DNA from 2 places in the Mesorhizobium sp. M0833 genome. Region 2 is predicted to be linked to the other one. Evidence: riboswitches for the same ligand, from Rfam matches in the RefSeq annotation. Region 2 holds a riboswitch; the other holds the start of a gene.
The links. A riboswitch is a leader RNA that binds a small molecule or an ion and turns the genes downstream of it on or off. The one in region 2 is predicted to bind cobalamin.

Region 1: another riboswitch for cobalamin. It lies ahead of metE (5-methyltetrahydropteroyltriglutamate--homocysteine S-methyltransferase); the one in region 2 lies ahead of NKH98_RS06505 (DUF1636 family protein).

The regions. Positions count from the first base shown of each region.
Region 1 covers NZ_JAMYOQ010000025.1:39,663-43,064, reverse strand. Annotated here, with positions in the region: gene NKH98_RS24255 (helix-turn-helix transcriptional regulator) at 1-471, shown strand, start outside; gene NKH98_RS24250 (hypothetical protein) at 789-1,043, opposite strand; cobalamin riboswitch at 1,599-1,799, shown strand; gene metE (5-methyltetrahydropteroyltriglutamate--homocysteine S-methyltransferase) at 1,894-3,402, shown strand, end outside.
Region 2 covers NZ_JAMYOQ010000004.1:114,805-118,206, forward strand. Annotated here, with positions in the region: gene NKH98_RS06500 (winged helix-turn-helix domain-containing protein) at 104-1,303, shown strand; cobalamin riboswitch at 1,333-1,536, shown strand; gene NKH98_RS06505 (DUF1636 family protein) at 1,575-2,009, shown strand; gene cobW (cobalamin biosynthesis protein CobW) at 2,006-3,046, shown strand; gene cobN (cobaltochelatase subunit CobN) at 3,065-3,402, shown strand, end outside.

The sequences.
Region 1 (3,402 bases), on a different contig from region 2:
AGGCCATGGCTGTATTGTTGGAGCCTTGACAACAAAATACTCTTGATAAATCCGCAATATGTCCGCACCATTGAGCTTATCGGTGACGATGTAGAGGAGATGCCAGAGTATTATCATCCAGAAATCTATCGGGCTTTGGATGACTGGGATAAGGGTGAGGTTTCAGGAAAGCTGAAGAAAGAATGCGATGCCATCATCGCAGAGATGGGTGATCAGGAAGCCGTGCGCATGGCCTCCTATGTTCGCGTCACGTATGACGACGGAGAAGATGAGTGGAACTTCTTGGATGAAGAAACCGCTACGACTTTCTTCGGATTGGAAGCTGCGACCTTTGACGTTCCCCAGTGTAGTTTCGCCGAAGTGGAGGAAGAAGGTTACTACCGAGCGCGATACGCCAACCTTGATCGCGTCGCGGTGATGGAGGTTCCAAGCGACCGTTATCACAGATTAACCGCGCCCGAGGAAGCTTAGAACCATCCACGAAGGGCGCATGTTACATCTCGACCTTGCGTGGTGCGTTTTCAGTACGAGATGACGTTAAGCGTAGGTAGTGGCAGGTAAGAGTGCTCGACCAGAAGCTCAACTGCCTCCTCAATATCGCTGCCGATGTGCTGCAGGACACGTCCACGGGAGCGTGGATAGGCGTGAAGTTCCTGCACTCCACGGTCCGCTCTCCCATCGCCGGTGTGTGCCCGACGCCATCTTGTGGACGAGCTTGGCCGCCTGCACCCGGTTGTATTCCGGCTTGCGGTCCGCCTGGGCGGTCCGCCGCGATGGCTATCTCCATGTCAATCGGCGCCGAACTTTGACTGCCCGCTGCTTTTGATGAATTTGGCGAGGTCCCGCGCATAATCACTCTTGGTCTTCTCCTTGAGGCCCTGTGTCGCGAACTTGTGGTCCAGCAGGGCAAACAGGTCCAAGTCCCCTTCCGCCTGTGGCGCTGGCTTGCCCTCACCGCCCTCGGCTTCCCAATTGGGGACCGCTTCTGCGCGCTGCACCGTGGCGATTGTCCGCCCAAGACGCATCACAAGATCGAACGCCAAACCGTGCGCGTGCACGACGATTTGCCGCTCAGGCCTCATTTGGACAGGACTTGAGCCGGCCCGGTGGTTTGAGCCGGGTTACCTTGAGCCGGTGGGCTGCGAACAAGCAGTTCGAGACATTGGCCTCGATCACTTCGCAACACGCCGCTGCGCCTGGCCTCGGTGTGCTCCCCCCGAAATCGTTGTGTCAGATCACCGAGGGCATCACGGCCAACAGCTTCCACATGGGCAACAGCCTCGCCATTGAGCCGAATATGGTCGCGAGCAGATCACCAACGAAGCGGTCGGAACCTCGGAGCCGAAGTTCGACGCCGAGGTGGTTCGCATGATGCGCTAAGCAGCACCACGGCGCTTGGCGGTATGTTTGCTGCCGGCAGCCGGCGAACTCCTATCCTCCTGGACAAGGCCGCCGTGCGTCATTGCTTTGATTTACCGGCCGCTCAAGGTTTCCACAGTTTTCGCTTTCGAGGCGACCTTTGGAATATGCCAACGGAAATTTAACATAACGACATAAACATTTCTTTATGCGGCGTTGACAAAGAAGCGAACTGCTGTAATTGTCTCCCGCGTCGTGGTTCTCCGTACGGCGCTGCCGCAGCGGAGCTAAGAGGGAAGCCGGTGCGATGCCGGCGCTGCCCCCGCAACTGTTAGCGGCGAGCCAACCCCACTCATGTCACTGAGGCGAATAGCCTTGGGAAGACGGGTAGAGGCTATGACCCCGCGAGCCAGGAGACCTGCCACGGCGAATTACGTCCACGGCGGGGTGTCTCGGTGGCCGCTGCAGCCTAGCGTTCGTGCCGGCCTGCTAGCGCCTTCCTTGTCACCGACGCCCCAACCATCGGGGTCTGGCATGACTGTCTCTCAGCAAATTCCTGTAGCAACGCTCGGCGTGCCCCGCTTCGGTCGTCGGCGAGAACTGAAATTCGCGCTTGAAAGCTACTGGTCCGGAAAATCGTCCGCTGCCGACCTTCTCACGACCGCGAAGGCGCTCCGTGCCGCTAGCTGGGAGGAGCAGCACGATCGCGGCGTGTCGAAAATCCCGTCGAACGACTTCTCGCTCTACGACCATGTGCTCGACACCGCAGCCATGGTCGGCGCCGTCCCATCCCGTTACGGCTGGAATAGCGGCGAGGTTCCACTTGACATCTACTTCGCAATGGCGCGGGGCAACCAGGGTCAGACGGAGGATTGTCGACACGCTGGTCACCAGCAGGCGGCTCGTGGGCCTAGTGTAAGCGCGATGGAAATGACCAAGTGGTTTGACACCAACTATCACTACATTGTGCCGGAACTAAACGATGATCAAACGTTCGCTCTTTCGTCGACGAAGCCGGTTGATTACTTCCTCGAGGCTAAAGCCCTCGGCATTCACACACGCCCAGTCATCCTTGGACCGGTCACCTTCCTCAAGCTGGCGAAATCGCCTGCCGAGGGATTCGATCCCATCGCGCTCCTGCCGCGGCTGCTGCCCGTCTACGAGCAACTCCTGCAGAGGCTGAAGCTGTCGGGAGCCGACTGGGTGCAGATCGATGAGCCAGCGCTTGTCCTCGATCTGAACCCGAACGAACGAGCTGCGTTCGAATTCGCCTATGGCCAGCTGTCGAAAGCCGCGCCCGAGCTGAAGATCATGCTGGCTACCTATTTCGGGCCGCTGGGAGACAATCTCGAAACCGCGGTTTCTCTGCCCCTGGCCGGGCTGCATATTGATCTCGTGCGCGCTCCCCAGCAGCTGGAAACGGTGGGTCGGCTCGCACCGAAGGATCTGGTGCTCTCGCTTGGCTTGATCGATGGCCGCAACGTCTGGCGTGCGAACCTGCCCGCCATTCTCGACCGCATCAAACCGATCGTCGCCGGCTGGCCCTTGGACCGCGTCGAGATCGCGCCTTCTTGCTCGATGCTGCATGTGCCGATTGACCTGCGCATGGAGACGGAACTCGACGCGGACATCAGGTCGTGGCTCGCCTTCGCGGCCCAGAAGACCGACGAGTTGGTGTTGCTGGCCCGGGCCCTGTCCCAAGGCAGGGATGCGGTGGCAGGCGCGTTGAAAGCGTCTGCCGAGGCTGCCGCCACCCGCGTGACATCCACGAAGATCCATGACCCGCTTGTTGAGGGGCGGATCGCCAGCATTGACGACAGCATGAAGCGACGAGAGAGCGCTTTTGCCGAGCGCTCCAGAGTCCAGGCCGGCACGCTCGGGCTGCCGCCGTTCCCGACGACGACCATCGGATCCTTCCCGCAGACGCCGCAGGTACGCAGGGCGCGGGCCGCTCATGCGAAGGGCCAGCTGAGCTATGTCGACTACGAGACCTTCCTGAAGAAGGAGATCGAGGCTGCAATTCGCTGGCAGGAAGAGATCGGG
Region 2 (3,402 bases):
CTCCACTTTTCTCTCCTGACATGGATACCGACAAAACCCTGCTAGCATGGCGCGGAATCGCAGATTCTCTGCTCTGTCCGGCATCATCAGGATACCCGCATTGATGAAGGAAAAAATCTCGCTTCGCATGGCCCGCCGCATCGCGCTGGCGGCACAGGGATTCAATGACCCCCGACCCGCCGGTACACCCGACCGCCGACATCTGGCCCGCGTGCTTGCCCGTACCGGCCTGCTGCAGATCGATTCCGTCAGCGCCGTGGTGCGCGCCCACTACATGCCGCTCTATTCGCGGCTTGGCCCCTACAAGCTGGCGCTGCTCGACGACGCCGCCATAACGCGCAAGCGGATGGTCTTTGAATATTGGGCGCACGAAGCCTCCTTCCTGCCGGTCGAGACCTATCCGCTGATGCGCTGGCGCATGCAGCGGGCCGAGCGCGGCGAGGAAATGTACAGCGGACTGGCCAAATGGGGCCGCGAGCACGCCGCCTATATCGAGGAGATCTATCGCCAGGTCGTCGATCACGGCCCGATCGCCGCTTCAGCCCTCGAAGGCCAAAAGGGCAATGGTGGCTGGTGGGGCTGGAGCCATGCCAAGCACGCCTTCGAATGGCTGTTCTGGGCCGGCCGCATCACCACAGCGCATCGCCGCGGCTTCGAGCGGTTCTACGATCTGCCGGAGCGCGTACTGCCGCCGGCGGTACTCGCTCTGCCGGTTCCTTGCCCCGAGGATGCGCACCGCGAATTGCTGCGTATCTCCGCCCGCGCCCATGGCGTCGCCACGGCAGGCGATCTGCGCGACTATTTCCGCCTCTCGCCCGCCGATATCAAGGGTCGCATCGAGGAGCTGGTCGAGGCTGGCGAGCTGTTGCCGGTGAGCGTCGACGGCTGGAGCAAAACAGCCTATCTCCACAAGAACGCCCGTTTGCCGCGCCGGACCGAGGCGCGCGCCTTGCTTGCGCCGTTCGATCCCGTGGTCTTCGAGCGGTCGCGCACCGAGCGGTTGTTCGACTTCCACTACCGCATCGAGATCTACACGCCGGCCGAAAAGCGCCGCTATGGCTATTATGTGCTGCCGTTCCTGCTCGGCGACAGCATCGTCGGGCGCGTCGACCTCAGGGCCGACCGTCCGGCCGGCGTATTGCGCGTCCATGCCGCCTATGCGGAGCCCGGCGCCCCGCCGCAAACCGCCGCCGAGCTTTTCGAAGAATTGAAGCAGATGCAGGGCTGGCTCGGGCTTGAGCGCATCGAGGTGACAGTTGCCGGTGATCTTGGGCCGGCGCTGGCCGACATTGCCGCGTCGTAGACGTGCGTTGACACGACTGCCTCCACAAGCCTAAATCCGTTTCAGACGGTCCCCTGCCCGCAACGGCAGGGGCCAAGAGGGAATGCGGTGCGAAATCTCGATTTCAAATCCGCGGCTGTCCCCGCAACTGTAAGCGACGAGCCAAGGCCGAAAACCACTGGGATATTCCCGGGAAGGCGGCACCAAGGCGATGACCCGCGAGCCAGGAGACCTGCCGTCTAGGACATAAGAATCCGATCGCCTGGCGGGTTTTCCGGGCAAGGAGCCTGATTTGGAACGCGACAGCAGTTTTTCGGCTGAGACAGCGGATTTATTGTCCGGCCCTGACGATTCCCTGGCCGGCGTTACCGTCATCGTCTGCTCTTCCTGCCGTGACGAGACCGGTTCGGACGCTCATCCCCGCGCCGGCGAACTGCTCGCCGAGGACACGCGCCGCGCCGCTTCCGGCGAAAACATCAAAATCCGCACCGTCGAATGCCTCGGCAATTGCAAGCGCCGGCTCAGCGCCGCCATGCTGCGCGACGGCTGCTGGAGTTACGTCTTCGGCGACCTGACCGCGACCAGCGGCGCCGATCTCGTGACCGGCGCAAAGCTCTTCGCCACCTCGACGGATGGGCTCATTCCGTGGCGCGGCCGTCCCGATTGCCTGAAGCGCGGTCTGGTTGCCCGCATCCCTCCCCTCGACCTTTTGAAGGACTTGATATGACCGCTGCCTCCCTTTCGCGCGTCCCCTGCACCGTCGTTACCGGATTTCTCGGCGCCGGCAAGACGACATTGATCCGCCATTTGCTCGAGAACGCCAAAGGCAAGCGGCTGGCCATCATCGTCAACGAGTTCGGCGACATCGGCATCGACGGCGAGATCCTGAAGGGCTGCGGCATCGACACCTGCCCCGAGGAAAACATCGTCGAGCTGGCCAATGGCTGCATCTGCTGCACTGTCGCCGACGATTTCGTCCCGGCGCTCGACCAGATCCTGTCGCTGATGCCGAGGGTCGACCATGTCCTGATCGAGACGTCCGGGCTGGCCCTGCCCAAGCCGCTGGTCCAGGCCTTCCAGTGGCCGTCGGTCAAGAGCCGGGTGACCGTCGACGGCGTCATCGCCGTCGTCGACGGACCGGCGCTGGCTGATGGCCGCGTCGCCAACGACATGGACGCCCTGCAGGCGCAGCGCGCGCAAGACGAGACGCTCGAACACGACGATCCGGTCGAGGAAGTATTCGAGGACCAGCTCGCTTGCGCCGACCTGATCATCCTGTCGAAGAGCGACCTGATGGACGCAGCCGGCTCGGCCCGTGCCAATGCCGTCATCGGCAAGCATGTTGCGCGGGCGGTGAAGATCGTGCCGACTTCGCAAGGCAAGGTCGATCCGTCGGTGCTGCTCGGCCTCGGCCTCGCCGTCGAGGACGACATCGAGAACCGCAAGACCCATCACGACGACGAGCTCGACCACGAACATGACGATTTTGACTCGTTCGTCATCGACATCGCGTCGGTGTCCAACCCGGACGAGCTCGCACAACGCGTCGCCACGGCGGCGGAGGAAGAAAACGTGTTGCGCGTCAAGGGCTTCGTCGAGGTTGGCGGCAAGCCGATGCGGCTCCTGCTGCAGGCTGTCGGTCCGCGCGTCAACCATTATTACGACCGCGCCTGGACGGCTGACGACGACCGCCGCTCGCGCCTCGTCGTCATAGGCCTGAAAGGGCTGAACCGCCCGGCGATAGAGCGTATCCTCGCCGGCTGACCCCAGGTACGAGCCGCGATGCACATCCTCACCACCACATCCGCCTCGCTCGACGATCTCGCCGAGCCTGTCGATCTCAGGCAAACGCCTGCGGATGTCGTGGCCCTGTCCTTCACCGACAGCGACCTGGCCGGGCTGGCGGCGGCGTGGAAGGCGGATGCGGACCGCCTGCCGTCGATGCGGCTCGCCGCCTTGCGTGACCTGCGCCATCCGATGTCCGTCGACCTCTGGACCGAGAGCGTCGCCCGCCATGCCAAGGTCATTCTGGTCCGCATCCTCGGCGGCTACGAGTGGTGGCGCTATGGCTGCGACCAGCTCGCCTCGACCGCCCGAGCGCGCGGCATAAAACTGGCGCT